2 regions of the Rhodoferax sp. GW822-FHT02D07 genome follow, and region 2 is predicted to be linked to the other one. Evidence: riboswitches for the same ligand, from Rfam matches in the RefSeq annotation. Region 2 holds a riboswitch; the other holds the start of a gene.

Region 1 (15,174 bases), on a different contig from region 2:
GAAGCAGAGCAGTAGTTTTGCTTTTGTTTTGATAGCTGCTTGCGCATATTCCGCAAGGGCTAGAGGCCAATTTCATTGTCAACTTGCTTTGTTCTAGCGATTCATTTACATTCAATATTCGCGATTCACGAATATTGAATGTAAATGCAGCTCAAGCCCCAAGACTTCCTCGTTGCCCTCAAGCTGGTGGCTTGGGGTGAGCAGCGCTGGACGTACGCGCGGCTGGCGCAGGAGCTGGGGCTGAGCGTGTCGGAGGCGCATGCCTGCATCAAGCGCGGGTTGCAGGCGGGCCTGTTGCTCCCAAACAGGGAGTCGCCGCCCGACGCTGCCGCAGCGGGTGATGGTGCGCTGGGCGTGCAAGAGCCCATGGGCATTTACAGGGTCACGCGAAAGCGGGTGCGCCGCGCTGCGCTGCCGGAAAGCGAAGCGGGGGCTGACAACGTGGTACGTCCGCATGCACACAACCTAGCCGAGTTCGCACTCCATGGCGCCAAGTACGCCTTCCCGGCCGAGAAACTGCCGCTGGCTGTTGGCGTTCCCACAAGCCACAGCGCGCCCGCCTTCGCGGGCGTGTTTGCGCCCGGTAGCACAGACTTTGTCTGGCCGCACCCCAATGGTACGGTGCGTGGTGTGGGGGTGGAGCCATTGCATCCCTCCGTGCCCTTTGCGGCGATGCAAGACGCCAGGTTGTACGAAATGCTGGCGCTCTTCGATGCGCTGCGGGTAGGGAGAGCCCGCGAAAAGGGCATGGCGTTGGAGCGTTTGCAAGCCTTGATCGACCCGGACGCGCCCAAGCCGGAGAAGGGGCTCAGCTATGGCTAATCCGAACCTGAGCCTGTTGATCGGCATGGTGCAAGCCATGGGGCCATTGTGCGAGCAGGTGGTGTTTGTGGGTGGTTGCGCGACGGGGCTACTGGTGGACGATGCCGCGTTGACGGACATACGCCCGACAGAAGATGTAGACGCCATCGTCGAAGTGGCCTCGCTGGCCGGGTATCACCGCCTAGCAGAGCAACTGATGCAGCGCGGCTTCAAGCAGACCATAGCCGACAACACGCCGCCATTTCGTTGGTACTGGAGCCGCATGCAGCTGGACCTGGTGCCGCTGGATGAAACAGTGCTGGGTTTTGCCAACCCTTGGTACCGGGTCGGCTATGACAATGCCCTTGAGACAACGCTGGCGGACAGTCTCCGGTTGCGGCATCTTTCCGCACCGTATTTTCTGGCGACCAAGTTCGAAGCCTTCAAGGATCGCGGGCAGAATGATGTGTACCTGAGCCACGATCTGGAAGACATCATGACGGTTGTGGAAGGTCGCGCCACCGTCGTACAGGAAGTGATCGCTGCGCACGAAGCCGTCCGCCAACACATCCACCAAGCGGTGGCAGCATTGCTGGCAATGCCTGCCTTCCATAACGCGCTGCCGGGCTTGCTGAGCAACCCGGAGCGGGAGCAAGCCGTCAAGGCGCGACTGACCCGGATGGCCACCGAATCCACAGTGCAACCCACTTAATCCATTCACTCTTTAATCCATGTCCACATTTGAAATCGAAGGCGGCGTGCCCCTACGGGGCACCATCCGCGCCTCTGGCAATAAGAACGCCATCCTGCCCATGATTGCGGCCTGCATCCTGACGGACCAGGAGGTGGTGCTGGACAACGTGCCCGACATCATCGACGTGCGCCACATGCTGGACGTGATCGTTGAGATTGGCGGCAAGGTGGAGCGCAGTGGCGAGCGCGTCAGCATCCAGGTGGCCAGCGTGCGCACCAACGAGATTGGCCAGGTGTTGTGCAACAAGGTGCGCACCTCCATCCTCTGCGTGGCGGGGCTGCTGCACCGTACCGGCAAGGCGCGGCTGTACCCGCCCGGTGGTGATGTGATTGGCCGGCGCCGGCTGGACACACACTTTTACGGCCTCATGAAGCTGGGCGCCAAGGTGTCCATCGACGGCACCTATGACTTCGAAGTGCCCGGTGCGTTGACCGGCGCGGAGCTGTTTTTTGACGAGCCTTCCGTCACGGGTACCGAGCACATCCTCATGGCCGCTGCCGTGAGCCGTGGCCACACGCTGATCCGCAACGCGGCCTGCGAGCCGCACGTGCAGGATCTGGCGCACCTGCTCAACGCCATGGGCGCCAAGATCTCCGGCATCGGCACCAACCAGCTCAGCGTGGACGGTGTGGAATCCCTGCGCGGCACCACTTACACCGTGTGCCACGACCACATCGAGGCTGCGTCCTACCTGGCGCTGGCTGCGGCCACGGGCGGGGAGATCACGGTGGACGGCACTGACAAGCATGCTTACGGCATGTGCCACCGCGTGTTCGAGACCCTGGGCGTGAAGATCGAACTGCACGACAAACACATCTACCTGCCCGCCAACCAGAGCCTGCGCGTCACGCGCGAGTTCGACGGCGCCATGCCGGTCATTGGCGACGGCCCCTGGCCCCAGTTCGCCACCGACCAGATGAGCTGCATGATCACCCTGGCCACGCAGGTGGAGGGCAATGTGCTGTTCTTCGAGAAGATGTTCGAGTCGCGCCTGTACTTTGTGGACAAGCTCATTGCCATGGGCGCGGCCGCCGTGGTGTGCGACCCGCATCGCGTGGTCATCAGCGGGCGCAGCAAGCTGCGCGGCACCACGCTGCCCTCGCCCGACATCCGCGCCGGCATGGCGCTGCTGGGCGCGGCGCTGTGCGCCACCGGCAAGTCCACGCTGCAGAATGCCAACATGATCCAGCGCGGCTACGAGAAGCTGGACCAGAAGCTGCTGGCGCTGGGCGCCCGCATCACGCTGAAGGCCTGATGGCTGCTATATAAATAGTAGCTGCTCGCGCATATTTCATAAGGGAAAGAGCCCTGTTTTACGCCTAAACCATGAAAACCTTCTACAACCACCTGCACGCCCAGCACCAGGGCAAGGTCGAGATGTTCCGCGGCGCGCTGGTGCCGTGTTTTGAAGTGCCGGCCCGTGCCGACCATGTGCTGGCGGAACTGAAGCGCCGCCAGCTGGGCACGGTGTTGGAGCCGCAGGCGTTTGACGACAGCGCGCTCACGGCCATCCACAGCCCGCGCTACCTGAACTTCCTGGCCACGGCCTGGGACCAGTGGGTGGCGCTGGATCCGGCCAACGCGGACAAGGACATCCTACCCTCCGTCTGGCCCACGCGCACCTTCCGCACCGATGTGGAGCCCGACAACTTTGCCGCAAAAGTGGGGCTGTATTCGTACGACGCCGGCTCCCCCTTCACCAGCGGAACCTGGGTGGCCGCGCGTGCGGGCGCCCATTGCGCGCTGAGCGCCGCGCAGGCGCTGTTGGACGGCGACCGCGTGTCCTTCGCCCTGAGCCGCCCGCCGGGTCACCACGCGGGTGCGGACTTTTTTGGCGGCTACTGCTTCCTCAACAACGCCGCTCTGGCTGCGCAGCATTTGCGCAATGCGGGCATGCAGAAGGTGGCGGTGCTGGACGTGGACTACCACCACGGCAACGGTACCCAGGCCATCTTCTACGACCGGCCCGATGTGTTCTTTGCCAGCCTGCACGGCGACCCGCGCACCGAGTACCCCTTCTACCTGGGCCATGCCGACGAACGCGGCACGGGCGCCGGGCTGGGCGCCAACCTGAACCTGCCGCTGCCACGCGGCACCGACTACGCCACCTGGGCGCAGGCGCTGGACACGGCGCTGGCCGCCATCCAGGCCTTTGGGGCCGAGGCACTGGTGGTGTCGCTGGGCATGGACACCTTTGAAGGCGACCCCATCTCTGGCTTCACCCTGAAGAGCGACGACTACCTGCGCGTGGGCGAAAGCCTGGAGCGCGCCGGCCTTCCCACGGCCTTTATTTTTGAGGGTGGCTATGCGGTGGAGGAGGTGGGCATCAACGCCGTCAACGTGCTGCAGGGTTTTACCGCCGCTTAACAATTTCCCCCGCACCGGCTCCGCCCGGTGCGGCTAAGCTCCCGCTCCATGACCCGAATCTTTACCTTGCCAACGCGCCTGAGCGCCGGGCCCCGCCGCTGGCTGGCTGCGGGCCTGCTGGGCGCGCTGCTGGCTTGCGCCGGCACCGTGGCCCTGGCCAACGACGACGACTACACCGACCGCCTGGTCTCCGAGTTCGCCCCCTGGATCGGCAGTCCGCAGGACACCGAAATGCTGGTGCACAGCTTGCGCAGTGGCCAGCCCGAAGGCAGTGGCGCGGCCAGCGTGGCCCCCGCCACCGGCTCGCTGGCCTATGGCGAAGCGCGGTTGGCGCTCAAGCTGGCGCAAGCCACGCTGGCGCAGGAAGGCATCAGCCAGCCTAGTGCCACGCAGCTGCAGGCCGCGCTGCATGGTGGGATGGTAGATACCGCCGCCGGCACCAAGTCGCTGCCCGGCGTGCTGCCGCAGCGGGCCCAGGGTCAAAGTTGGGGCGCCATGGCGCAGAGCGCTGGTATGTCGGTGGAAGACCTGATCCCGCCGAAATCGGTCGGCCAGCGCAAGACACACGCCACCAAACACAGCAAGAGCGCCAAGGCAGGCAAGAAAACCGGCAAATCGGCCAAGGCCACGGGCAAGGCCAGCGCTGGCAAGAAGACCAAGGCTGCGCCCGCCAAGGCTACAGTCGCCAAAAAGAAACACAAGTAAACGGGGGGGCGTGGCGGCCCCCCCGAGTTCTAGAACGTGCTGCTGCGCCGCGTGCGCAGCAGGGCGGCCAGGCCCACGGCCGCCACGCCAATCAGCACCAGCGGAAAGCCCAGCGTAGGCGACCAGTCGATCAGCGCACCCGACACGGCCGACGCCACCAGCCCGCCCAGCGTGTAGTTCAGTACCAGCACGGCGGTGCTGTTCACCAGCGTGATGCCCTGCTCGCGGGCGCCAATGTCCGTCATGCTCAGCGTGTAGAGGCAGCTGCCGGCGGCGCCCAGCAAAAAGACAATCGGCCAGGCCAGCCAGTGCGCATGCGCCACCAGCAGTAGCGCGCAGGCCGTGGCCAACGCCAGGGCCACGCACACAACCATCAGCGTGCGCCGTCCGCGCGCCTTGTCCTCAAAGCGGTCGGCCACCATGCCCACGGGAATCGCCACCAGCGTGCTGCCCAGCCCGCTAACCGAAATCAGCAGCGCCCCGGCCGCTGCACCCAGGCCCATGGCCAGCCCATACAGCGGCAGGATGGAGGCCAGTCCCAGCTCGAAAAAACCACCGATGAAGCCGGCCAGCATGATGACGGGATGGCTGCGCACCGCCTGCCACAGGCCCAGCACGCCCACGCGCGCATGGGCCGCGTCCGCATGGGGCGGCACCACCGGAATCAGCGCCGTCCAGGCCAGGCCCACACCCAGCAGGGCGATCACCAGGCCCAGCGCCGCGGGGCCTTCGCTGCCCACCCAGGCCAGCAGCGTGGGGCCGATGATGAAGGTGGCGCCCACCATGGTGGCGTAGATGCCGATGTAGCGGCCCAGCCGGTCAGCGGGGGAGAACTCGGCAATGAAGGCCTCGGCCAGCACCCAGCGCAGCCCGCCCGCCACGCCAGCCAGCAGCTCCAGCGCGAACCACAGCCACAGCACATCGGTAAACAAAAAACCAGCCGCTGCCAGCAGCGGCGCCACCGAGGCAAACCACATGGTCCGGCGCTGCCCGAAGCGCCGGGTGAGGGCCGAGGCAAAGGGCGTGACGATGAAGATGCCCAGCCAGCTGGTGGCCGCAAACAGGCCGGCCATGGTGGTGGACACCTCGCGCTCCTTCAGCAACACCAGCATCAGCGGCGAGAGCATGAACACGCCCGAGAGTTGGAACAGCGTGGAGCCAAACACGGCTAGCAGGCCCATGGGCGAGCCGGCGGCGCTGCGGTGGGTGGCGGTGCCGCTCATGGCGTGCGCCCCTGCAGGATCGCCCGCGCCACTTCGGCAAAGCCGGCGCCGCGTTCGGCCGTGGCCACATAGCGCGGCAGGTTGGTGAGCTGAGGCAAAAAGCGCGCAATGTTCGCCACCCCCACGCTGTGGGTGAAGTGCTGGAACATGGCCTGGTCGTTGCCCGAGTCGCCCACAAACACCCAGCGGTCCAGCTCGGCGGGCAGGTCGACGCCCAGCAGCTCGCGCGCAATCCAGCAGGCGCCTTGCCATTTGTTGAAGACGCCAAAGCAGCCGTGGATATGGATGCTGCTCACCGTCGTCTGCATGCCCTCGGCCTGCAGCCGCTCCAGCACCTGCTGCACCGTGTCAGGCGGGAGGCGGGCGAACTCGGCGTAGTCAAAGGCCAGGTCGGTCTCGCGGCCCGCGCTGTCGCGGCTCAGTTGCACGCCGGGCACCTCCGCCACGATGCGCGCGGCAATGGCGCGCATGCGGGCCTGATTCGCCGTGCGGGTGGCTGCGTCCTGTTGATACAGTTTTGATAGCGGCTTGCGCACATTCCATGCGGGCTGGAGGCTATTTTTATCCTCAACTGCGGTTTTATGCACAAAGGCCGCGGCACCGTTCTCCGCCACCATGGCGTCCACCGGCCAGGCTGCGCCGCCGCTGCCGGCCATGAAGGGCTCGCACCAGCCAATGGGCCGTCCGGTGATGGGAATGACGTGCAGGCCCGCCGCCTTCAGGTCGGCCAGGGCCTGCAGCGCCTCGGGCGTGATGGCGCCTTCGGTGGTCAGGGTGTCGTCGATATCGGTGAACACGCCGGCAATGCGGCGGCGGTCGGCCAGGGGCCAGGTACTCAGGGCTTGCATGGGGTTGTCAGTATGCTGCGGTCTTCGCGCAGGAATGCGCCATTGTCCGGGAGTGCGGTATGCGCTGGGGAATCGTGCTGGTTGTGTCCTTGGGGTTGTGGGCGGGGAGTGCGTTGGCGCAGGCCGCGCCGGAGGCCAAGGCGGTCTGCCAGCGCGCGGCTGGCAAGCTCGAAAGCCTGATTGAAGACTGGCACGCCCTGGTGGTGGAGTACCACGCCGAGGCCAAGAACCCCTCGGTGCTCAAGCTCATGGCCGAGCACCGCAAGGGCCGCCTCAAGCCCAGTTTCCAGAAGCACTGCCAGCGCGAGTGGCCCACGCACCAGGCCATCTTCATCTGCTTTGCCGGCTCGGTCACCGAGTTGGGGCTGGCGCTGTGCCACCAGTCCGACACCAACCCCCACCACTGGCAGTACTAGCGGGCGATGCCCACGCCTCAGTCCTTCAGCTCGTAGAGCGCCGAGCCGTCGCCGTTGTCCTGCACCAGCCCGATTTCGGCGTGCTGGGCCAGGAAGCGGCTGGCTGCGCTGCCGGACAGGAAGGTGGGGTGCACACCGGGGATGCGGGCGATGCGCCAGTTACCGTCGGCACTGGGGTTGACCATGTGGTCCGCCGCCAGCTTGTCCGACATGCGCAGGTATTCCACCAGCGCTTGGCGATTCTCGTCGGGCGCGTCCAGCACTACTTTGTCCGCCTTCAGGCCGGGGAAGTTGCCGCCGCCGTACGCGCGGTAGTTGTTGGTGGCGACCACGAAGCGGGCGCTGTCCACAATGGGCTTGCCCTCGAAGCGCAGGTTGCGGATGCGGTGGGCGTCCGCGTTGGCGAGCTGGCCCTTGCCGTCGTAGCGCGCGGGCTGGCTCACGTCGATCTCGTACTCCACGCCGTCGATCACGTCAAAGTTGTAGGACGGAAACGCGTCGTTGATCAGGGGCTGGCGCGCGGGGCCCTTGGGGTCGATGCGCAGGAACTGGCCGGCCGACATTTCCAGCCACTCGCGCACCTCGGCGCCGGTGATCAGCATGGCCTTGAGCGTGTTGGGGTAGATGTAGAGGTCCGCCATGTGCTTGATGGCCAGCGGGCCGGCAGGGATGTCGGTGTAGTAGTTCCAACCCTGGCGCCCACCCGCCTTGAAGGGCGCGGCGGCCGACAGCACGGGGTATTTCTCGTAGTCCGTGCCCTGCATGGCGCGTTTCACATAGGCGATCTGCGCGTTGGAGACGATCTGGATGGACGGATCGTCCGCCACCTGCGCAAAGTAGCTGTAGATGGGCGCGCTGCTCAGGGCCACCTTGTTGCGCACGTAGTCCAGCGTGCGCTGGTGTTCGGTGCCGATGAGCTGCATCACCACGGGATCTTCCTCGGCCAGCGATTTCTTCGCGGTGCGGTCAAAGATGGGGCGAATAGTGGCCTGGCTGCCCACCACCTTCCAGCTGCCGCCGCTGTTGTCCAGCGTCAGGTCGATCACGCCGAGGTGGTCACCCCAGCGGCCCGGCATGACGGCGGGTACGCCGTTGATGGTGCCGCGTTCGATGTCCACCTTGGGGTAGGCGGCAAAGGCCTTGCCCGGGAATTCCGCGTGCGCGTGGCCGAACAGGATGGCATCCACGCCGGGCACCTCGGCCAGGCGGGACACGGCGTTTTCCGCAAAGGCACCGACCTCACCTTTTTCGAAACCGGAGTGGGGAATGGCCACGACCAGTTGCGCGCCCTTGGCCCGCATCTCGGGCACATAACGTTTGGCCATGTCCACCATATCGCGCGTCACCACCTTGCCCTCCAGGTTGGCTTTGTCCCATTGCATGATCTGCGGCGGCACAAAACCGATCACGCCCACGCGCAGTTTGTGTTCCTTGCCGGCCGCGTCCTTGAAAGTGCGGTCCAGCAGCACATAGGGCGTGAAGGCCTGGGTGGGCGTGGCGCTGTCCTGTTTGCCGTCGGCCAGCAGCACATTGGCGTTCACATAGGGGAAGCCCGCGCCGGCGATGGCGCGGCGCAGAAAGTCCAGGCCGTAGTTGAACTCGTGGTTGCCCAGGTTGGCCGCGTCGTAGCCCAGCGGGTTCATCACCTTGTAGGCCGGGTGTGTCTGGCCGGCTTGCAGCGGCGCCACGCGCGCCACCACATCGCCCAGCGGGTTGCCCTGCAGCAGGTCGCCGTTGTCGAACAGCAGGCTGTTGGGCGCCTCGTTGCGCGCGGCCTTGATGAGGCTGATGGTGCGCGCCAGGCCGTACTGGTCGGTGGGCTTGTCCTGGTAGTAGTCGTAGCTCAGCAGGTTCATGTGCACATCGGTGGTCTCCAGGATGCGCAGCTGAAGCTGCTCGGCGCTGACCGCAGTGCCCAGGGTCGCCATCAGCAGGGCGCTGGCAAGGCGCAGGGAGGGGGTGAATGTCATGGGAGCTCCTGTCCGGTCAAGCCAATAAAAAAGCCCGCTGAATCAGCGGGCTTTTCATCTTACTGCGGCGGGGCGCAGTCTGGGGCCGTCAGCCCGCGCTTTGCAGTGCCAGGCCAGCGTGCTCGCGCAGCGGGTGGAAGTGGATCTTGGGGAAACGCTCCTGCGCCAAGCGCACGTCGTAGGGGCTGGTGCAGAGGTAGGCCAGGGTGTCGGCCGCGTCATGGGCCATGCGCAGCGGGTAGGCGGTCTCGAAGTCGCGCAGGTCAGCAGCATTGTCGGCGGTGATCCAGCGGGCGCCGGTGTACTGGCAGCTTTCCAAGCGCACATCGCAGTCGTACTCGGTCTTGAGGCGGTGTTGCACCACTTCAAACTGCAGCTGGCCCACGGCGCCCAGCAGCATGTTGCCGCCGGCATCGGGCTTGAAGACCTGGATGGCACCCTCTTCGCCCAACTGCATCAGACCCTGTTGCAGCTGCTTGGTGCGCAGCGGGTTCTTCAGCACCACGGTCATGAACATTTCGGGTGCGAAGAAGGGCAGGCCGGTGAACTGCAGGTTGGGGCCGTCGGTGATGGTGTCGCCCAACTGCACGCCGCCATGGGTGGTAAAGCCAATGATGTCGCCGGCATAGGCTTCGTCCACCGCCTCTCGGCGCTGGCTCATGAAGGTCACCACGCTGGTGGGGCGCAGTTCCTTGGCGGTGCGCTGCACCTTCATCTTCATGCCCGGTGTGTATTTGCCAGAGGCCACGCGCACAAAGGCAATGCGGTCGCGGTGGTTGGCGTCCATATTGGCCTGCACCTTGAACACCACACCGGAGAAGCTGTCGCCATCGGGTTGGACGGTTTGGGCCTCACGGTTGCGGTTCACCTCGGTGTAGGCCACGCGTGGGCCAGGCGGGGGCGACATGTCCACCACGGCGTCAAGCACTTCCATGACCCCGAAGTTATTCACCCCGGAGCCGAAGAATACCGGGGTGAGCTTGCCTTCCAGAAACGCCTGGTGGTCCCACTCGGCGGAAGCACCCACCGCCAGCTCCATGCTGTCCAGGGCATCGTCAAAGGCCTGGCCGAAACGGGCACGCAGCTTGTCTGCATCGGACAGCGGAATGGTCTCGAAGTCCTGCGGGCGCTTTTCGCTGCCCGCGGTGAACACGGTCATGCTCTTGGTCAGCAGGTTGATGATGCCGCCAAAGCTCTTGCCCTGACCCACAGGCCAGGTGATGGGGCAGCAGGGCATTTTGAGCTCGCGCTCCACCTCGTCCATGATGTCCAGAGGGTCACGCACTTCGCGGTCCATCTTGTTGACGAAGGTGATGATGGGCGTGTCGCGCTGGCGGCACACCTCGATCAGGCGGCGGGTCTGGCTTTCCACACCGTTGGCCGCGTCGATCACCATCAGCGCCGAGTCCACGGCGGTCAACACGCGGTAGGTGTCTTCGGAGAAGTCCTTGTGGCCGGGGGTGTCGAGCAGGTTGACCACATGGTCGCGGTAGGCCATCTGCATGACAGAAGATGCTACCGAGATGCCGCGCTGCTTTTCAATTTCCATCCAGTCGGACGTGGCGTGGCGGCTGGCCTTGCGCGCCTTCACCGAGCCGGCAATCTGGATCGCGCCCGAGAACAGCAGCAGCTTTTCGGTCAGCGTGGTCTTGCCGGCGTCCGGGTGGGAAATGATGGCAAAGGTGCGGCGGCGGCGGGTTTCGGCGAGAAAGGTCACAGGGGGTCCAGGTTCGGGAGTGGGCAGCGCACAGCGGCGGGCCACCAGAGGGGAGATCGGTATTTTACAGAGGGCGCCAGCGAAGGCCTTGCCCTTACACTCGCGCTCCAGCAAGCGAAACGAGCGGAGCAACGTGTGAGTATCAAGCAACTGGCCAATGCCCTGGGCCTGTCCACATCCACGGTCAGCCGCGCCCTGAACGGCTATACCGATGTGAACGAGCAGACCCGCGAGCGCGTGCAGGCCATGGCCGCGAGCATGGGCTACCGGCCCGATGCGGGCGCGCGCCGGCTGGTGCGCGGCAATACCGATGCCGTGGGCATCGTTTACTCCGCCGCTGTGGAAAACCTGGGCAACCCGCAGTTTCTGGACATGGCCGACGGCCTGGGCGAGCGCCTGGAGCGCGACCACCTGGATTTGCTGCTGGCGGTGGCCAAGAACGAAACCGATCTGGAAACCTTCGAGCGCCTGTTCCGTGGCGGGCGTGTGGACGCGGTCATCGTGCCCAACACCCGCGTGCAGGACGCGCGCGTGGACTACCTGCTGGAGAAGGGCTACCCCTTTGTGGGCTATGGCCGCACGGCCGAGTGCAGCCACTACTCCTGGCTGGACTTTGACAACGACCTGGGTAGCCGCCTGGCAGTGGAGCATTTGCTGGCGCTGGGCCACACACGCATTGCCTATGTGCATGCGCCGCTGATCCTGAATTTCGCCTTCCAGCGTCACCGGGGCTTTGTGAATGCATTGGCAGCGGTCGGACTGGTCTGCCCGTCGCATTACTGCATAGGCGGCGTGAACGACCGGCGCAGCGGCCTGCAGTCGGTGGTGCAGTTGCTGGCGCTCACGCCCCGGCCCACGGCGGTGCTGGTGGACAACAACCTGGGCGGTGTAGGCCTGATTCGCGGACTGTTGGATGCGGGCCTGCGCGTGGGGCAGGACATCTCGGTGGTGGTGCATGGCGACATTCCGCAGGACACCCTGCTCACTGGTCTGGACGTCACCACCGTGACCCAGCCCACGCCCCAGACCACGGGCATGGCCCTGGCCGAAATGGTGATGCAGGTGCTGCGCGCGCCCGAGGCCGGGCCCTACCAGCTGCTGCGCCTGCCGGCCCTGCAACTGGGCAGCAGCACCGGGCCTGCCCCCTGAATTTGGCGGCTGACGCTTTAGCAGGCTAAAATCGCTGCACTTCCGAGGAGCGTTGCAGCTCGCCGTACCCCACAGGGGATGCCGCGAGTGAGGCTCGGAGAACACGCCGCCTGGGTCTTGCCAAGGCGTGCCGTGCCTCACAACGGCGCTCACCCACTGGACGTGTGCGGTGAGTCGGCTACCTGAACTTCCCACGCGCCAGTGCTTAGCCAACTTACTTTTGGAGCACACCATGAGCGCTGTACAGAAATCCCCCAAGGCCGCCAAGGCCAGCAAACCCGCCGCTGCCAAGCAGATCGTCGCCAAGGTCGCAGCTGCTGTGGCGCAGGACTACAAGATTGCCGACCTGAGCTTGGCCGCCTGGGGCCGCAAAGAGCTGACCGTTGCCGAGACCGAAATGCCCGGTCTGATGGCCATCCGCGAAGAGTTCGCCAAGAGCCAGCCCCTGAAGGGCGCACGCATCACCGGTTCGCTGCACATGACCATCCAGACCGGCGTCCTGATCGAAACGCTGAAGGCGCTGGGCGCTGACGTGCGCTGGGCTTCCTGCAACATCTTCTCTACGCAGGACCACGCCGCCGCCGCGATTGCCGCGACCGGCACTCCCGTGTTCGCCGTCAAGGGCGAGACCCTGGAAGATTACTGGGACTACACCCACCGCATTTTCGAATTCAGCGGCAAGAAGGGCACCGCGGCGGAAGGCCCCAATATGATCTTGGACGACGGCGGCGACGCCACGCTGCTGATGCACCTGGGTGCCAAGGCCGAGAAGGACATCAAGGTGCTGGCCAAGCCCGGCAGCCATGAAGAAATCTGCCTGTTCAACAGCATCAAGGCCAAGCTCAAGACCGACCCCACCTGGTACAGCCGCCGTCTGAAGAACATCATCGGCGTGACCGAAGAAACCACTACCGGCGTGATGCGTCTGGAAGAAATGGCCGCCAAGGGCACGCTCAAGCTGCGCGCCATCAACGTGAACGACTCCGTCACCAAAAGCAAATTCGACAACCTGTACGGTTGCCGCGAATCCCTGGTGGACGGCATCAAGCGCGCCACCGACGTGATGATCGCTGGCAAGGTGGCCTTGGTGGCCGGCTACGGCGACGTGGGCAAGGGCTCCGCCCAGGCCCTGCGTGCCCTGTCCGCGCAAGTTTGGGTGACCGAGATTGACCCCATCAACGCCCTGCAGGCCGCGATGGAAGGCTACAAGGTCGTGACCATGGAGTACGCTGCCGACAAGGCCGACATCTTCGTGACCACCACCGGCAACAAGAACGTCATCACTTACAAGCACATGGAAGCGATGAAGGACCAGGCCATCGTCTGCAACATCGGTCACTTCGACAATGAAATCGACGTTGCATCGCTGGAAAAGCTGAAGTGGGAAGAGATCAAGCCGCAGGTCGATCACGTGATCTTCCCGAAGAAGGGCAAGAACCCCGAGAAGCGCATCATCCTGCTGGCCAAGGGCCGCCTGGTGAACCTGGGTTGCGGCACCGGCCACCCCAGCTTCGTCATGTCCTCCAGCTTTGCGAACCAGACCATCGCCCAGATCGAGCTGTTCACCAAGACCAAGGACTACAAGGCGGGCAAGGTCTATGTGCTGCCCAAGCACCTGGACGAAAAGGTGGCACGCCTGCACCTGAAGAAGGTGGGCGCCATGCTGACGGAACTGACCGACGAGCAGGCCGCCTACATCGGCGTTAGCAAGGCCGGCCCCTACAAGAAAGAGACGTACCGCTACTAAGCGGCACACGGTATGCGGATTGACCAATTGCTGGTCCAGCGCGGGCTGGCCAGCACCCGCTCGCAGGCCCAGCGCCTGATTGCCGACGGCGTGCAGTGGAAGAACGGCGAAGTCTGGAAACGCGTGGCCAAGAATGGCGACGAGGTTCCGGACGGCGCCGAGCTGCAACTGCTGGATGACTCCGAGGCCCGCTATGTCTCACGCGGCGGCCTCAAGCTGGAAGCCGCGCTGAAACAGGCAGGCGTGAAGGTGGCCGGCTTGCGCTGTCTGGACGTGGGGCAGAGCACCGGTGGCTTCACTGACTGCCTGTTGCAGGCCGGCGCGCAATCGGTGGTGGGGGTGGACGTGGGCAGTGCCCAGCTGCATCCCAGCCTGCGCAGCGATGCCCGCGTGCTGTGTGTGGAAGGCGTCAATGCGCGTACTCTGTCTGCTGCAGATTTGATAGCTGCTTACGCAGATAGCACGGGGGATGAGGGGCAATTTGATATCGAAGAGGATGGTGAAACCTTTGACGGGTTTGACGGCTCGGAGGATGGCGAAGACGCCCCGGATGTTGCGGCCTTGCCGCCCGAGTTCGCACCGCCTTTCGATGTTCTGGTGGCAGACCTGTCGTTCATTTCGCAAACCCTGGTGTTGCCGGCGGCCGTGCCCTTGCTCAAGCCAGGCGGCGTGTTGCTGACCCTGGTCAAGCCGCAGTTCGAACTGCAACCTGGCCAGGTGGGCAAGGGCGGTATCGTGAAAGATCCGGCCATGTACCCCATCGTGGAGCAGCGCCTGCGCGAGTGCTGCGCGGAGCTGGGGTTGGAGGTCACGCACTGGTTCGACTCAGCGATCGAAGGCGGGGACGGCAACCGCGAATTCTTTATTGGTGCCCGCAAGGCGGGCTGAATATGGCGCTGCCCTGGCGGCGGCGCAAGACGGAGATTCCTATGTCGACACAGACGCGCATTCCCCTGAGTCTGGAGTTTTTCCCCCCCAAGACCCCCGAAGGCGTCGAGAAGCTGCGTGCGGTGCGCCAGCAGCTGTACACGCTCACGCCGGAGTTTTGCTCGGTGACCTTTGGTGCCGGTGGCTCCACTCAGGAGGGCACCTTCAACACCGTGCGCGAGATCCTGGCCGAAGGCGTAAGCGCGGCCTCGCACTTTTCCTGCATTGGCGCCACCAAAGACACGGTACGCGAGCAGTTGGCGACCCTCAAGGCCATGGGCGTCAAGCGCCTGGTGGCATTGCGCGGTGACCTGCCCAGCGGTTATGGCGCAGGCGGCCAATTCCAGTACGCCAGCGATCTGGTGGCCTTTATCCGGGCGGAAACAGGCGAGGACTTCCAGCTCGAGGTGGCAGCCTACCCGGAGGTGCACCCCCAGGCCAAGTCTCCGGCCAGTGATTTGCAGGCTTTTGCGGCCAAGATCAAGGCGGGCGCCAATTCGGCCATCACCCAGTACTTCTACAACGCGGATGCCTATTTCCGCTTTGTCGA
Region 2 (15,174 bases):
GGCGCTGGACCGGGTGCGTTTTCTGGCGACCCAGAAGCGCGCCGAAGATGCGTTGCACCATGAGAAGGAGCGCTTGCAGGTCACGCTGCACGCCATCAGCGATGGCGTCATCAGCACCAATGCCCAGGGCCTGGTGCTCTACCTCAACCCCGTGGCCGAACTGCTGTCGGGCTGGAGTCAGGCGCAGGCCCAGGGCCAGCCTTACCAGCGGGTGTTCCGCTGGCAGGGCCCGGCCGAGCTGCCGCCCGTGGCCGATCTGGTAACCCAGGCGCTGACCGAGGTAAAAACCGTACGCTACCCCCAGCTCACGCTGGAGCACCGCGTGGCCGGCAGCTTTCTGGTGGAGGCGGCGGTCTCGCCCATCCGCGACGTGGACGGCGCGGTGCAGGGCGCCGTGCTGGTGTTCCGCGATGTGACCGAGCAGCGCCGCCTGAGCCAGGAAATGGCCTACCAGGCGATGCACGACGAACTCACAGGTCTGGGCAACCGCCGTGCCTTCGAGGCCGCGCTGAACCAGTGCTTTGCGCAGGCGCGCGACCAGGGCCAGAGCCACGTGGTCTGTTACCTCGACCTGGACGACTTCAAGGTTGTCAACGACACCTGCGGCCACGCGGCAGGCGACGAATTGCTGCGCCAGATTGCGCGCCTGCTGGGTCAGGGCCTGCGCCCCCAGGACCATCTGTGCCGGCTGGGCGGCGACGAGTTCGGCATGGTGCTTAGCAACCAGCGGCTGTCCCAGGCCGTGGCTGTGGCGGAGCGCTTGCAGCAACGCCTGGCGGCCGAGCGTTTTGTCTGGCAGGGCCAGAGCTTTGGCGTGGGGGTGAGCATCGGCATGGTGATGCTGGACGTGCGCAGCGAAAGCGTGGGCGCCTTGCTTCAGGCAGCCGACAGTGCCTGCTACGTGGCCAAAGATGCCGGGCGTGGCCGCATCCATGTCTATACCAATGACGACCCGGCGCTGGCGCAGCGCTACGGCGTGATGGAGTGGGTCAGCCGTATCGAGAACGCGCTGCGCGAGGACCGCTTTGTGCTCTATGCCCAGCCCATCGTCCTGATTGATGAGGCCTCGGGGCGCGGCCTGTATTGCGAGTTTTTGCTGCGCATGCGCGACGAGCAGGGGGGCTTGGTGCTGCCGGGGCAATTTATGCCAGCCGTGGAGCGCTACCACCTGGCTGCGCGTGTAGACCGCTGGGTGCTGAGCCATGCCCTGGCCTGGATGGTGCCCCACCAGGAGCAGATCGGGCAGTGCTCCATCAATCTCTCGGGCCAGTCGCTGGGCGACCCGATGTTCATGACCTTTGTGCTGGACACGCTGGCCGCCACGCCCATGCCCTGCCACAAACTGTGTTTTGAGATCACCGAGACGGCGGCCATCAGCAATCTGCATACAGCCAAGCACTTCATCGACACCTTGCGCAAGATGGGCTGCCAGCTCTCGCTGGATGACTTCGGCAGCGGCCTGTCCTCCTTTGCATACCTGCGCAACCTGCCGGTGGACGTGCTCAAGATCGACGGCCAGTTTGTGCGCGATGTGGCGTCCGACCCGGTGAGCTTGGCCATGGTCAAGTCCATCCACGAGATTGGCTGCCTCATGGGCAAGGAGACCGTGGCCGAGTTTGCCGAGACGCCGGCCATCCTCGAGGTACTGCGCGGGCTGGGTGTGCACTACGCCCAGGGCTATGCGGTGGGCTACCCGGTGCCGCTGGACCAGGTGTTACAAAGCCCTGTGCCGACCACGGCGCAGGCGTTGTGACTTAAAATCCGGGCTTCCCAAGGGGCGCTGCAGCTGGCGCCTGCCCTCTTTCCAGACAGGCAGGCCTCCGGTCAGGCTTGGGATTCCCAACTGCGCTCACTTGTTGCAACCCATACAGTGAGCCGCACCATGAAGCCCATCACCTACACCCGCGCACAAGCCTTGCCAGGCATTCTGGAGAAGCGCATCGCCATCCTAGACGGCGCCATGGGCACCATGATCCAGCGCTTCAAGCTGGGCGAGGCCCAGTACCGTGGCGAGGGCTACACCGGCCCTGGCAGCCAGGGCGGGCGCTTCAAAGACTTTCCCAAGGATGTGAAAGGCAACAACGAGCTGCTGAGCCTGACGCGCCCCGATGTCATCCGCGACATCCATGAGCGCTACCTGGCCGCCGGTGCCGACCTGATCGAGACCAACACCTTTGGCGCCACCACCGTGGCCCAGGCCGATTACGACATGGCCGACCTGGCCATCGAGATGAACCTTGTGTCGGCCCAACTGGCGCGCGCCGCCTGCGAAAAATACAGCACGCCCGACAAGCCACGTTTTGTGGCCGGCGCCCTGGGCCCCACGCCCAAGACCGCCAGCATCAGCCCCGATGTGAACGACCCCGGCGCACGCAATGTCACCTTTGAAGAGCTGCGCGCCGCCTACTACGACCAGACCAAGGCACTGGTGGAGGGCGGTAGCGATGTGATCCTGGTGGAAACCATTTTTGACACGCTCAACGCCAAGGCCGCGCTGTTTGCCGTGGACGAGTACTTTGAAGCCAGTGGTGAACGCCTGCCCATCATCATCAGCGGCACGGTGACTGACGCATCCGGCCGCATTCTCTCGGGCCAGACCGTCACCGCCTTCTGGCACAGCGTGCGCCACGCGCAGCCCCTGGCTATCGGTCTGAATTGCGCGCTCGGCGCAGCCCTTATGCGCCCCTATATCCAGGAGCTCAACCGCGTGGCGCCTGACACCTTCATCAGCTGCTACCCCAATGCCGGCCTGCCCAACCCCATGAGCGATACCGGTTTTGACGAAACCCCCGACGTGACCAGCCGCCTGGTGCGCGAGTTTGCCGAGGAGGGGTTGGTCAACATCGTGGGCGGCTGCTGCGGCACCACGCCCGACCACATCGGTGCCATTGCCCATGCCGTCAACCCGATTGCTGCGCGCAATGTGCAGCGCAACGTGTTCTACAAAGAAGCTGCCTGAATCAAGGATCTCGCATGAAAAAAGTCACCTGGGGCGTGCTGAGCACTGCCAAGATCGGCATGGAAAAAGTCACGCCCGCGCTCATGCGCAGCCAGTGGTGCGATGTGCAGGCCATTGCCTCGCGCAGCCTGGCCGGTGCGCAGGCGGCGGCGGACAAGCTGGGCATTCCCAAGGCATATGGTTCTTACGAAGCGCTGCTGGCCGATCCGGCCATCGAGGCCATCTACAACCCGCTGCCCAACGACCTGCATGTGCCCATGACGCTGGCCGCTGCGCGTGCCGGCAAGCATGTGCTGTGCGAGAAACCGATTGCGCTGAACGCCAACGAAGCCGCGCAGCTGCGCGAGGTGGCGGACAAAGTGCACATCATGGAAGCCTTCATGGTGCGCTTTCACCCGCAGTGGCTGCGCACGCGCGAGCTGGTGCAAAGCGGCGCGCTGGGGGACCTGCGCACGGTCCAGGTGTGGTTCTCTTACTTCAACCGCAATGCGGCCAATATCCGCAACGATGCGGCCAAAGGCGGTGGTGGTCTCATGGATATTGGCTGCTACCCCATCGTGGCGGGGCGCTTCCTGTTTGATGCAGAGCCTGTGCGTGTGATGGCGCTGGCCGATATGGCCCCCGACTTTGGTGTGGACCGCAGCTTCAGCGCCTTGCTGGATTTTGGCGGTGGCCGCCGTCTGGATTTCACGGTTTCCATGCAGGCCACGCCCTATCAGCGTGTGCAGGCCATCGGTACTGATAAGCGCGTGGAAATCGAAATCCCCTTTAATGCCCCTCCTGGCAAGGAGACCCGTATCTTTGTGGACGACGGCAAGGTGCTGGGTGGTGGTGGCGCGGTGGTGGAGACCTTTGCGCCCTGTGACCAGTACAGCTTGGAAGGCGACGCCTTCTCGTTGGCCATCCGCGGCGCGCAGCCCCTGCAGTACGGCGTGGAAGACGCCATCCAGAACATGCGCATCATCGACGCGCTGTTTGCCTCCCAGCGCACTGGTGCCTGGGTTGCGGTGTAAGCCGCAAAGTCAAGAATGTAAGGACTTTTATGTCTCAAGCCCCCGCCAACGCTGCGCAAGCAGCTACCAAAAACGTTGCGCCCATGATGCTCTCCGGCTTGGAGCCGGTGCTGATTGACAGCAACAGCCTGTTCGTCAACGTGGGTGAGCGCACCAACGTCACCGGTTCCAAGGCCTTTGCCCGCATGATTTTGAACGGGCAGTTTGAAGAGGCTCTGGCCGTGGCCCGCCAGCAGGTGGAAAACGGTGCGCAGATCATCGACATCAACATGGACGAGGCCATGCTGGACAGCCAGGCTGCCATGGTGCGTTTTCTGAACCTGATCGCGTCCGAGCCTGATATTTCCCGCGTGCCCATCATGATCGACAGCTCCAAGTGGAGCGTGATCGAGGCCGGCCTGCGCTGCGTGCAGGGCAAGGCGGTGGTCAACTCCATCAGCATGAAGGAAGGCTTGGATGCTTTCAAGCACCAGGCCAAGCTGCTGCGCCGCTATGGCGCGGCCGCCGTGGTCATGGCCTTTGACGAAAAAGGCCAGGCCGACACCTACGAGCGCAAGGTGGAGATTTGCGAGCGTGCCTACCGCATCCTCGTGGATGAGGTGGACTTCCCGCCCGAAGACATCATCTTTGACCCCAACATCTTCGCCATTGCCACCGGCATCGAAGAGCACAACAACTACGCGGTGGACTTCATCGAAGCCACGCGCTGGATCAAGCAGAACCTGCCCGGCGCCAAGGTCAGCGGCGGTGTGTCCAACGTGTCCTTCAGCTTCCGCGGCAACGACCCGGTGCGCGAGGCCATCCACACCGTGTTCCTGTACCACGCCATTGCGGCGGGCATGGACATGGGCATCGTCAATGCGGGCATGGTGGGCGTGTACGACGACCTGGAACCCGCGTTGCGCAAGCGCGTGGAAGACGTGGTGCTGAACCGCCGCCCGGATGCGGGCGAGCGTCTGGTGGAGATTGCCGAGACGGCCAAGAGTGGCGCCAAGGACGAGAGCAAGAAGCTGGAATGGCGTGGTACGGCCGAAGCACCGGCTTCCGTGGGTGCCCGTTTGAGCCACGCGCTGGTGCATGGCATCACCGACTTCATCGTCGAGGACACCGAAGAGGCTTACCAAGGCATTCTGGCCAAGGGCGGCCGCCCGCTGCACGTGATCGAAGGTCCGCTCATGGACGGCATGAACATCGTGGGCGACCTGTTCGGTCAGGGCAAGATGTTCCTGCCCCAGGTTGTGAAGAGCGCGCGCGTGATGAAGAGCGCCGTGGCGCACCTGATTCCCTATATCGAAGAAGAGAAGCGCCAGCAGGAGGCTGCCGGGGAGGACGTGCGCAGCAAGGGCAAGATCGTGATCGCCACCGTCAAGGGCGATGTGCACGACATTGGCAAGAACATCGTCACCGTGGTTTTGCAGTGCAACAACTTCGATGTGGTGAACATGGGCGTCATGGTGCCTTGTCACGAAATCCTGGCCAAGGCCAAGGCCGAGGGCGCCGACATCATCGGACTCTCCGGCCTGATCACCCCTAGCCTGGAAGAAATGCAGTACGTGGCTGGCGAGATGCAGAAGGACGACTATTTCCGTATCAAGAAGATCCCGTTGCTCATAGGCGGTGCCACCACCAGCCGCGTGCACACGGCCGTGAAGATTTCGCCGCACTACGAAGGCCCCGTGGTCTATGTGCCCGACGCCTCGCGCAGCGTGAGCGTGGCGCAGAGCCTGCTGAGCGACAGCGCCACCAAGTACATCGACGAGCTCAACGCCGACTACGACAAGGTGCGCCACCAGCACGCCAACAAAAAGCAGACGCCACTGTGGCCCCTAGCCCAGGCGCGCGCCAACAAGACGCCGATTGACTGGGCCGCGCACCAACCCACCACGCCCAAATTCATCGGCCGCCGTGTCTTCAAGAACTTCGACCTGACGGAGCTCGCCAAGTACATCGACTGGGGCCCCTTCTTCCAGACCTGGGACCTGGCCGGCCCCTTCCCGGCCATCCTAAAAGACGAGGTGGTGGGCACCGAGGCCGTGCGCGTGTACGCCGACGGCCAGCGCATGCTCAAACGCCTGATTGAGGGTCGCTGGCTCACGGCCAATGCCGTGGTGGCGCTGTACCCCGCCAATACGGTGAACGACGACGACATCGAGTTCTACACGGATGAGAGTCGTTCTGAGGTGGCCATGACCTGGTACGGCCTGCGCCAGCAGACCGAAAAGCAGGAGATCGACGGTGTGATGCGCCCCAGCCGCTGCCTGGCCGACTTTGTGGCGCCCAAGGGCGTGAAGGCGGACTACGCGGGCCTGTTCGCGGTGACCGCGGGCATTGGCGTGGACAAGAAGGAAAAGTACTTCCTGGACGACCTGGACGACTACTCCGCCATCATGCTCAAGGCTATTGCCGACCGACTGGCCGAGGCTTTTGCCGAGTGCCTGCACCACCGTGTGCGCACGGACCTGTGGGGCTACGCGGCCGACGAGGCGCTGAGCAATGAGGACCTGATTACGGAGAAATACAAGGGCATACGCCCCGCTCCCGGCTACCCCGCTTGCCCGGACCACAGCGTCAAGAAGGACATGTTTGACCTGCTGCAGTGCGAAGAAATCGGCATGGCCGTGACCGAGAGCCTGGCCATGACGCCGGCGGCCAGCGTGAGCGGCTTCTACATCGGCCACCCGGATGCGACCTACTTCAACGTGGGCAAGATCGGCGATGACCAAGTGGAAGACTTGGCGAACCGCCGCCAGCTCAAGCGCAGCGAGCTGGAGCGCTTGTTGGCGCCAAACCTGTAAGCGCCTATTTCGGGCGCCCGCCGGGCTTTACCCAGCGTTACAAATCAGACATGCAGGCGCGCACTGCGCTGGGTACCTTTGGTTGTGTCGGGTCGCCACATGGCGAGCCCGGCCAGAAAAGGGCGATTTCGCCCCTTGTCCAAGGAGAAATTTATGAACAGCAGTGCCATGCCCGTCCCAGGTGCCGTGCCGGCAGCGGCCCGCACCTCCCATCCTCTGCTCTGGGCTGCCGTAGGTGCCTTGGGTGCCACCACGCTGGCCCTGGGTGCCGCGCTGGTGCAAGTGCACAACCGCACGGCGGAAGAGGTGGCACCCGTCACCCCGATTACGCCGGCCAGCGCCGTGGCTGCCGTGCTGCCCGATCCGGAGCCCCCGGCCTTGCCGGCGCCCGTCGTCGCGCCTGCGCCAGAAAAGGCAAGGAAAGCGACTGCACCCCACGCCAAATCTTCGCAGACAGCTCCTAAAACAGTAGCAAAAACGGTACCTGCAGAGCCCCGAAGTGCAGCGACACTCCCGGCCAACGATGTCGCCTGGGAGCCCGCGGCTGCTGCGCCGCAGCCTGCGTCCAAGGTGGTGTGCAGCAGTTGCGGCACGGTGGAAAGCGTGACCCCCATTCAGCGCGAAGCCTCCCCCAGCGGGGCGGGCGCTGTGGCCGGTGCGGTGCTGGGCGGCCTGGTGGGCAACCAGTTCGGCGGCGGCGATGGCAAGGCCCTGGCCACCATTGCCGGCGTGTTGGGTGGCGGTTGGGCCGGCAACACGGTCGAGAAGAACATGAAGAAGGAAACCGTCTACCAAGTCATGGTGCGCATGGAAGACGGCTCGCTGCGCCGTATTGAGCAGAGCAGCCCCGTGGCGGTGGGCGCCAAGGTGACGCTGGACGGTAACTCCATCGGTGGCCCGGCCCCCCGTCCGTCGGCTCCGGCCTACCCGAGTGAGGCGCATACCGCCACCTGACGTGCCCCGCGTGCTATTATTTTTGCAAACCGCAAAAGGAATAGCGCATGAATATGGCAACGGCGGCGCCCGGTGCGACCGATGGCCCGCGTCCGCCCTCGGGCCGCCCTGAGAAACTGCGGCTGGGTGACGTGCTGGTCCAGCAGCGCCTGATTTCCCAGGAACAGCTGCAACAGACCCTGGAGCTGCAGCGCACCACCGGTAAAAAGGTGGGGCGCTTGCTGATCGAAACGGGCGTCATCACGGAAGAGCTGCTGGCCAACGGCTTGGCGCGCCAGCTGCGCATCCCTTTCGTCAATCTCAAGACTTTTCCTTTTCGCGCGGACGTCGTTAAGCTTTTGCCGGAGCCGGCGGCTCGCCGTTTCCGCGCACTTGTGCTCGAAGATAAAGGGGACGTGCTGCTGGTAGCCTTGGCCGATCCGCTGGACTTGTTTGCTTATGACGAGTTGACCCGTCTCCTCAAGCGCAATATCGGTATCGCGGCGGTGCCAGAGAGCCAGTTGGCGCTGGCTTTTGACCGCCTTTACCGCCGTACCGAGGAAATCACCGGTCTGGCGCGTGCCCTGGAAAAGGACCTGGGCGACGCGGTGGACTTCGGCGAACTGACCGCCAGTGTGGGCACCGAGGGCGCGCCCGTGGTGCGGCTGCTGCAGTCCCTGTTTGAAGACGCGATGCAGGTGGGTGCCTCGGACGTCCACATCGAACCGCAAGAGGGCTTTTTGCAGGTGCGCGTGCGCGTGGACGGCGTTCTGCAGACCCAGACCCAAGCCGACAAGCGCATTGGCGGCGCGCTAGCCCAGCGCCTCAAGCTCATGGCGGGGCTGGACATTTCCGAGAAGCGCCTGCCGCAGGATGGTCGCTTTTCGGTGCGCCTCAAGGAGCACACCATCGATGTGCGTCTGTCCACACTGCCCACCACCTATGGTGAGTCAGCCGTCATGCGTTTGCTCAAGCAGGGTTCAGGCATGCGCAGGCTCGACAGCATCGGCATGCCGCCGGCCATGCTCAAGCGTTTCCGCGAGGTGCTCTCGCGCACGTCGGGCATGGTGCTGGTGACCGGGCCCACCGGGTCCGGTAAAACGACCACCTTGTATGCGGCGCTCGCCGAGATCGACGCGGGCGAGCTCAAGGTCATCACCGTGGAAGATCCGGTGGAATATCGTCTGCCAGCGATTACCCAGGTGCAGGTTAACGACAAGATCGAGTTGACCTTTTCGCGCGTGCTGCGTGCCTGCTTGCGTCAGGACCCGGACGTGATTCTGGTCGGCGAAATGCGCGACGCTGAGACGGCTGAGATCGGTTTGCGCGCGGCCATCACCGGCCACTTGGTGCTCTCCACCTTGCACACGCGCGACGCGATCAGCACGCCGTTCCGACTGCTGGACATGGGCGTGCCGCCATTCATGGTGGCGACCTCTTTGCAAGCGGTGATTGCCCAGCGCCTGGTGCGCGTGAACTGCCCCGAGTGCTCCGCACCCCACACGCCTTCCCCTCAGGAGCAGTCTTGGCTGGACTCCATGCAGGTAACCGGCAGCAGCTTCACGCCCAAGCGCGGCCTGGGGTGTTCGCACTGCAACGGCACCGGTTATGCCGGGCGCCAGGGTGTGTACGAGTTGCTGGAAATGGATGCTGTGCTGACCCAGGCAGCGTCCAAATCCGACCCAGCGAGCTTCATGCGCGCCGCGCGTGAACGCATGCAAGGCCAGACCATGGCGCACCATGCGCTGGAGCTGGTGCGCACTGGCAAGACCTCGTTGGCAGAAGCGCTGCGCATCGGCTTTGACACCGACGCGGACGACGCAATTCCTGGCTGAGCATGGCGATTTACGACTGGCGCGGGCGCAACAACCGGGGCGAAGCCGTCAGCGGCCAGCTGGAGGCCATGACCGAAGGGGGGGTGGCTGACCAGCTGCGCACCATCGGTGTGGCACCCGTTCACATTGCGATGGCCCGAGTGGGCGAGGTACAGGAAAAAAAAGACCCACTGGCTTTCCTGTCGCGCCGCCCGGTGGTCATGGAGGATCTGCTGATCTTTTCGCGCCAGATGTACACGCTCAACAAGGCCGGCGTGCCGATCCTGCGCGCCTTTGCGGGGCTGGAAGCTTCGGCCACCAAACCGGCCATGGTCGATCTGCTCAAGGACATCCGCTCCAGCCTGGACCAGGGGCGTGAGCTGTCGGCCGCACTGGCTCGACACAGCGACTTGTTCGGCAATTTCTATATCTCCATGATCCGCGTGGGCGAGATGACAGGGCGCCTGACCGAGGTGTTCCTGCGTCTCAACGAGCATCTGGAGTTCGAACGCGACGTGCGCGAGCGCATCAAACAGGCCATGCGCTACCCGAGCTTTGTGATGATCGCAATGGTGGTCGCTATCGTGATCCTCAACATTTTTGTGATCCCGGTGTTTGCCAAGGTGTTTGCCGGCTTCAATACCGAGTTGCCGCTGATCACGCGCGGCTTGCTGGCATTCTCCAGTTGGATGATCAACTGGTGGCCCGTGCTGCTGGCTCTGGCTTTTGGTGCTGTGGTCGGCATACGGGCCTACCTGCGTACGCCCGACGGGCGCTACCGCTGGGACGCGCGCAAGCTCAAGTTGCCCATTGTGGGGGACATCATCCTCAAGGCCACGCTGGCGCGCTTTGCGCGCAGCTTTGCGCTGTCCAGCCAGAGCGGGGTGCCGCTGGTGCAGGCACTCACCGTGGTGGCGCAGACCGTGGACAACGCTTTCATCGGTGCGCGTATCGAACAGATGCGCGACGGCATCGAGCGCGGCGAAAGCATCTCACGCTGTGCGGCGGCCACCGGCGTCTTTACACCGGTGGTGCTACAGATGATCAATGTGGGCGAGGAAACCGGGGAGCTTGACAACCTGTTGTTCGAGATCGCCGGCATGTACGAGCGAGACACCGACTACAGCATCAAGGGCCTGTCCGCTGCTATCGAACCCATCCTGCTGGCCGTTATAGGTGTGCTGGTGCTGTTGCTGGCGCTGGGCGTTTTCCTGCCCTTGTGGAACATGGGCCAGGCGGCCATGGGCCGGGGTGGCGGCTAGGCCATGGCCACCCCGCGCACGGCGGTGAATCCCCGACCATTGTGGGAAAGCCGCTGGGTCGAGTGGGGCACCTTGCTGGTACTCATTCTGGTGGTGCTGTCGGTTTTGTGGCGCTACGGCCAGCAGGTGCGTGCGCAGGCCGAGCGGGCCGCCGTGCAAAGCACGCTGGGGGCCTTGCGTACGGCATTGGTGTTGGACCACACCCATGCCATGCTCGCCGGGGCAGGCAAAGCCCCGGGCTGGCGCCAGGGCGATGCCTTGCTTCCCAACCCTTTCACACTGTTGCAATCCCCGGCGGCTAACTACGCTGGTGAGGTGCCGCCTGCCTTGCTGCAGGAGGTGCCGGCCGGGCGCTGGATCTATGACCGGCGCTGCGCCTGTATTGGTTACAAGCCGCAGGACGAGGCCGCGCTGGGCGCCACAGAGGGGGGCCAGGCGCTGTGGTTTTTGCTTCATTCGGAAGGCGCTGCTCCGCAATTGCGGCCCATGCAGGCCTATGTCTGGGACGGCCAGCTGGTGGAATGAGCCTTCATTCTTTGCCAAAAATAGGCAAGAAAGTCACAAAACCCGAGAAATGTCGCGCACTTACCGCTCAAACCTCATGCGCAATCGCAGGCACTTGGCCTAGAATGATTCTCACGCGCCCGCGTAGAGTAGTTGGAAGCCCTTGAAGGGTGCTTGAGGGCGCTGATTCACATTTCTTTTGAAAGGCGGACTACATGAAACAAGTACAACGGGGCTTTACGCTGATTGAGTTGGTGATGGTGATCGTGATTTTGGGCATCTTGGCGGCCGTAGCCATTCCCAAGTTCGTGGATCTGTCTTCGGACGCGCGCTCTGCGGCTGTTCAGGGGGTGGCTGGTGCCTTGTCTTCGGGGTCTGCAATTAACTACGCTGCCTATTCCGCCAAGGGCACGGGAACAGGTGGTGGTGTGACGGTTGCTTCCTGCGACGGTGCTAAGGCCACGCTTCAAGGCGGTGGCTACCCCACCAGTGGGGGGACCTATTCCGCGACAGGCGCTTGGACCGGCACAGCGGGGACTTCGAATACCTGCACATTGACATTGACACCTACCAGCGGTTCTGCGGTAACAGCTTCTTTTACAGCGATTGCCATTCCCTGATAAGTACGGTTTCTATCGGACGCAGTAAGCCAGTGAGGAAAACCTCACTGGCTTTTCTTTTGCATGTTCGCCCGCCAAGCTGCAGGAGCCTGCTCCAGTGCGATTTTCTGCTCAGGTGCATCGGTAGGCCAATTTCTTGCCCAAAGCCGGTAAGCCGTTACTGAGAGTGCCTCATCTCCGGTTTCCAGCCCAACTGCCAGTGCAAAGCGTACGAGGTCGTATTCCACGAGGCCAGCATTCAGATAGCTCCGCAACTTCTGCGCAGCTTCCTCGCTCTGGCCACTGCGACGCAGCACCAGAATGTCAAGGGCACGGGTCCGTTTGGACTCGGGTTGTAAGCGCTCCAGTTCTTTCCAGGCTGCCATGGCCGCATCCGGCTGCCGAAGCTCCACGTGGGCCAATACCAGGTTGGCCCACACATTGGCGACATAGGGACGGGACTTGGCAATACTGCGCAGGACAGTGACGGCGTTTTCCCAGTCGCCCATGCGAGCCAACTGCTCGGCTCCGATCGATATGATCTTTCGGTAGTGGGCGTTGATGGCAATGCCGCTGCGCAAGAGGTCAACGCCTTCCAATCTTGCCACCTCTGAAGCCTGTGCGTCCGTGTGGCGAATCGACAGGGCGCGGTTGAGGTGTTGGATTCCTCGCACGATGTCCATTTCTGCACGGAAAGCTTGGATGCTGACCACTGCCGCCAGCGCGCTGCACATTAATAGCAGGGCGACCCCGGCGCGCCGCAGGCCCGCGGACAGGGCGACCTCACCATGGCCCAATGCATCACGCAGTTGCAATCGCGTGTCACTTCCCGCAAGCAAAGCCAAGTTCAGCATGAAAAAAGCGCCGGTAGTCGCTAGTCTCCAGGGAAACCCCGCCAGGCTCACCACCAGGAGGGCGAGCAGACTGCACAGGGCGATCGCACGCAGCGGTGCATCTGGCTCGCTATCTACCGATAAGCGCCAGGTGTTGCGGGCCGCCAGCAGCAGGTAGGCCAGCAACACGGCCAGCGTGCCGCCCCCCACAGGCAGACCATATTCGGCCAGCAGCTGCAGGTACTCGTTGTGGGCGTAGTAGTCGGGCTCTTCGTCAGCCTCGGGGCCCAAGTAGAGAGGAATGAAAACCTCCCATGCACCGGCACCCACGCCCGTCCAGGGCTTGTCCAGCAGCATGCGGGCCGAGCCTTCCCACATCATGCTGCGGTATGAGAAGGAGCCTTCTTTGTAGACCGTGCCCTCGGCCATGCTGGCGGCGCGCTGCCAACTGCGGGTGAGGGCGTTATAGCCGGCGCTCTCGGGATGCCCGGAGGGGATGCCACCCAGGGCCAGCACGCTCAATCCCAGTACCAGCAAGACAGACAGCAGCGAACCCCGGCTCCATCGCCACCAGGCCAGCTGGGTGCGGTGGCGCCACAGCACATACAACAGCGCGGGGGTGATGAGCATCAGCGCGCTCAGGGCCGAACGGGTGCCGGTCATCATCAGGGCCACAAGGTTGACGCCCAGTGACAGTGCCATGAGTTGTCGCCAGCGCGGGGTTTGCAGTTGTGCCAGCGCCAATACAGAAAAGGGCAGGGCGCAGATGGCGTATTCCGCGTAAAAGTTGCGATTGACAAAGGTGGAGGCGGGCGGCGCTGCCTGGTTGAACCAAGTCAAATCTACCCAGAACTGGGCTGCGATCCAGGCCGATGCCATCACGGCGCCCGCATGGATGCCCCAGACCAGGCGCATGACGTTGCCGGGCTGCAGACCTTGCAGCCCCACCCACAGCAAGAGCCCGAGTACCGCCCAGCGCGCGGCCTCCACGCCTGCCAGGTAACTGTGCGACCAGACCATGCTGCCCAAGGCATACGTCATCCATAGCAGTGGAATGGCCAGTACACCGTGCCATCGCAGGCGCCGGGGGCGGGACCCCAGCCAGACCCAGGCCGCAGTCAGTGTGCCCGCGGCCAGGAGGGCGGATTTGAGAGTGTCTTGCAGCACCCATTCGCCAGGCACGCCAGCTGCGGGCAGTAGCGCCATCAGCACGGCGAGGACGGTCGTGACACGGTTTGCTGCGTGAGACTTTGAATCAGGTAGGGTGGAATGGCTCACGGGGAGCCATTGTCTGCGAAAAAATGATTAAATAGGGTCTTGCGCGGCGTGATTGCTGAGCAGCCAGCTAGAAAAACCATAGCAAACCATGACCCTTCATGCGAGCTTTTCGTTGGACCGTCACCGCCCGTACTCCGGGCGCTGTGTGCCAGCTTGCGCGCGCGGCTTTACTCTGGTGGAGTTGATCATGGTGTTGGTCCTGTTGGGGGTTCTGGCGGTATATGCGGTGCCCCGCGTGCTGAACACGAGCGATTTTTTTGCCCGTGGATTTCATGACCAGTCCTTGGCCTATCTGCGCTATGCGCAGAAGACCGCGATTGCGCAGCGGCGTACGGTGTGTGTGGTGGTAACTGCAAGCACCATCACGCTGAGCATGGCCAATGCGGCTGCATCCAATAGCTGTCCGACTGCCTTGCGCGGGCCGTCCGGCGAGGCCAACCTTGCTGCCCGCAGTGGGGTGTCATTTGCCAGTGGAACCGGAAGCTTCAATTTCGATGCGCTGGGGCAGCCCCTGAATACGGACGGAACCGCAGCCGCAACCCGGGTGTTGCAAGTGGGGAATGTCAGCCGCAGCATTACTGTCGAGACCGCAACAGGGTTCGTGCATGAGTAGACCACCCCAACGCGGTTTCACGCTCATCGAACTCATCATCTTCATCGTGGTGGTGGCCGTAGGGCTGGCTGGCATTCTGGTAGTCATGAACACGGTCGTGAAGTCCAGCGCAGACCCCATGGTGCGCAAGCAGGCGATTGCCTTGGCTGAGTCGACGCTGGAAGAGGTGCTGCAAAAGGCCTATACGGACCCCGACGGAACCAATGTGGGGGAGACCGATCGCACCAACTGGGATAACGTGGACGACTACAACGGGAAAACCCGGGCGGATCTGGGGCTACCTCCCGGCCTGTCTGCTTACGCCATTGCCATTGCGGTGGTTGACGACAACGCCACACTGGGCATCCCGGCCAAGCGGGTGACCGTCACGGTGACGCGCGGGGCGGAGTCCATCACCCTGACGGGTTACCGAACCAACTACTGACCATGCGCCACCCCACGGGATCACTGTTCATGCAACGCGGCTTCACATTGGTGGAGCTGGTGATGGTGATCGTCATCCTGGGTGTCATTGGCGGGGTGGTTGCGGTGTTCATGCGCGCTCCCATTGAAGCGTACTTTGATAGCGGCC

What was found. A riboswitch is a leader RNA that binds a small molecule or an ion and turns the genes downstream of it on or off. The one in region 2 is predicted to bind S-adenosylhomocysteine.
Region 1: it holds a riboswitch for S-adenosylhomocysteine, as region 2 does, so the genes downstream of both, ahcY (adenosylhomocysteinase) here and AC1RNN_RS13170 (homocysteine S-methyltransferase family protein) in region 2, are expected to answer to the same signal.

Annotation. Positions count from the first base shown of each region.
Region 1 is NZ_JBXAOD010000007.1:209,016-224,189, forward strand. It holds gene AC1RNN_RS16315 (GIY-YIG nuclease family protein) at 1-15, shown strand, start outside; gene AC1RNN_RS16320 (hypothetical protein) at 145-822, shown strand; gene AC1RNN_RS16325 (hypothetical protein) at 815-1,513, shown strand; gene murA (UDP-N-acetylglucosamine 1-carboxyvinyltransferase) at 1,533-2,810, shown strand; gene AC1RNN_RS16335 (histone deacetylase family protein) at 2,882-3,922, shown strand; gene AC1RNN_RS16340 (hypothetical protein) at 3,971-4,627, shown strand; gene AC1RNN_RS16345 (MFS transporter) at 4,657-5,850, opposite strand; gene AC1RNN_RS16350 (HAD family hydrolase) at 5,847-6,698, opposite strand; gene AC1RNN_RS16355 (hypothetical protein) at 6,758-7,114, shown strand; gene AC1RNN_RS16360 (bifunctional 2',3'-cyclic-nucleotide 2'-phosphodiesterase/3'-nucleotidase) at 7,132-9,084, opposite strand; gene AC1RNN_RS16365 (peptide chain release factor 3) at 9,173-10,801, opposite strand; gene AC1RNN_RS16370 (substrate-binding domain-containing protein) at 10,937-11,950, shown strand; S-adenosyl-L-homocysteine riboswitch at 11,989-12,108, shown strand; gene ahcY (adenosylhomocysteinase) at 12,183-13,697, shown strand; gene AC1RNN_RS16380 (TlyA family RNA methyltransferase) at 13,710-14,585, shown strand; gene metF (methylenetetrahydrofolate reductase [NAD(P)H]) at 14,627-15,174, shown strand, end outside.
Region 2 is NZ_JBXAOD010000005.1:111,708-126,881, reverse strand. It holds gene AC1RNN_RS13175 (EAL domain-containing protein) at 1-1,753, shown strand, start outside; S-adenosyl-L-homocysteine riboswitch at 1,767-1,858, shown strand; gene AC1RNN_RS13170 (homocysteine S-methyltransferase family protein) at 1,883-2,959, shown strand; gene AC1RNN_RS13165 (Gfo/Idh/MocA family protein) at 2,974-3,972, shown strand; gene metH (methionine synthase) at 4,002-6,767, shown strand; gene AC1RNN_RS13155 (outer membrane lipoprotein) at 6,921-7,721, shown strand; gene AC1RNN_RS13150 (GspE/PulE family protein) at 7,769-9,535, shown strand; gene AC1RNN_RS13145 (type II secretion system F family protein) at 9,538-10,776, shown strand; gene AC1RNN_RS13140 (hypothetical protein) at 10,780-11,301, shown strand; gene AC1RNN_RS13135 (pilin) at 11,496-11,900, shown strand; gene AC1RNN_RS13130 (O-antigen ligase family protein) at 11,945-13,918, opposite strand; gene AC1RNN_RS13125 (prepilin-type N-terminal cleavage/methylation domain-containing protein) at 14,136-14,603, shown strand; gene AC1RNN_RS13120 (type IV pilus modification PilV family protein) at 14,596-15,027, shown strand; gene AC1RNN_RS13115 (type II secretion system protein) at 15,030-15,174, shown strand, end outside.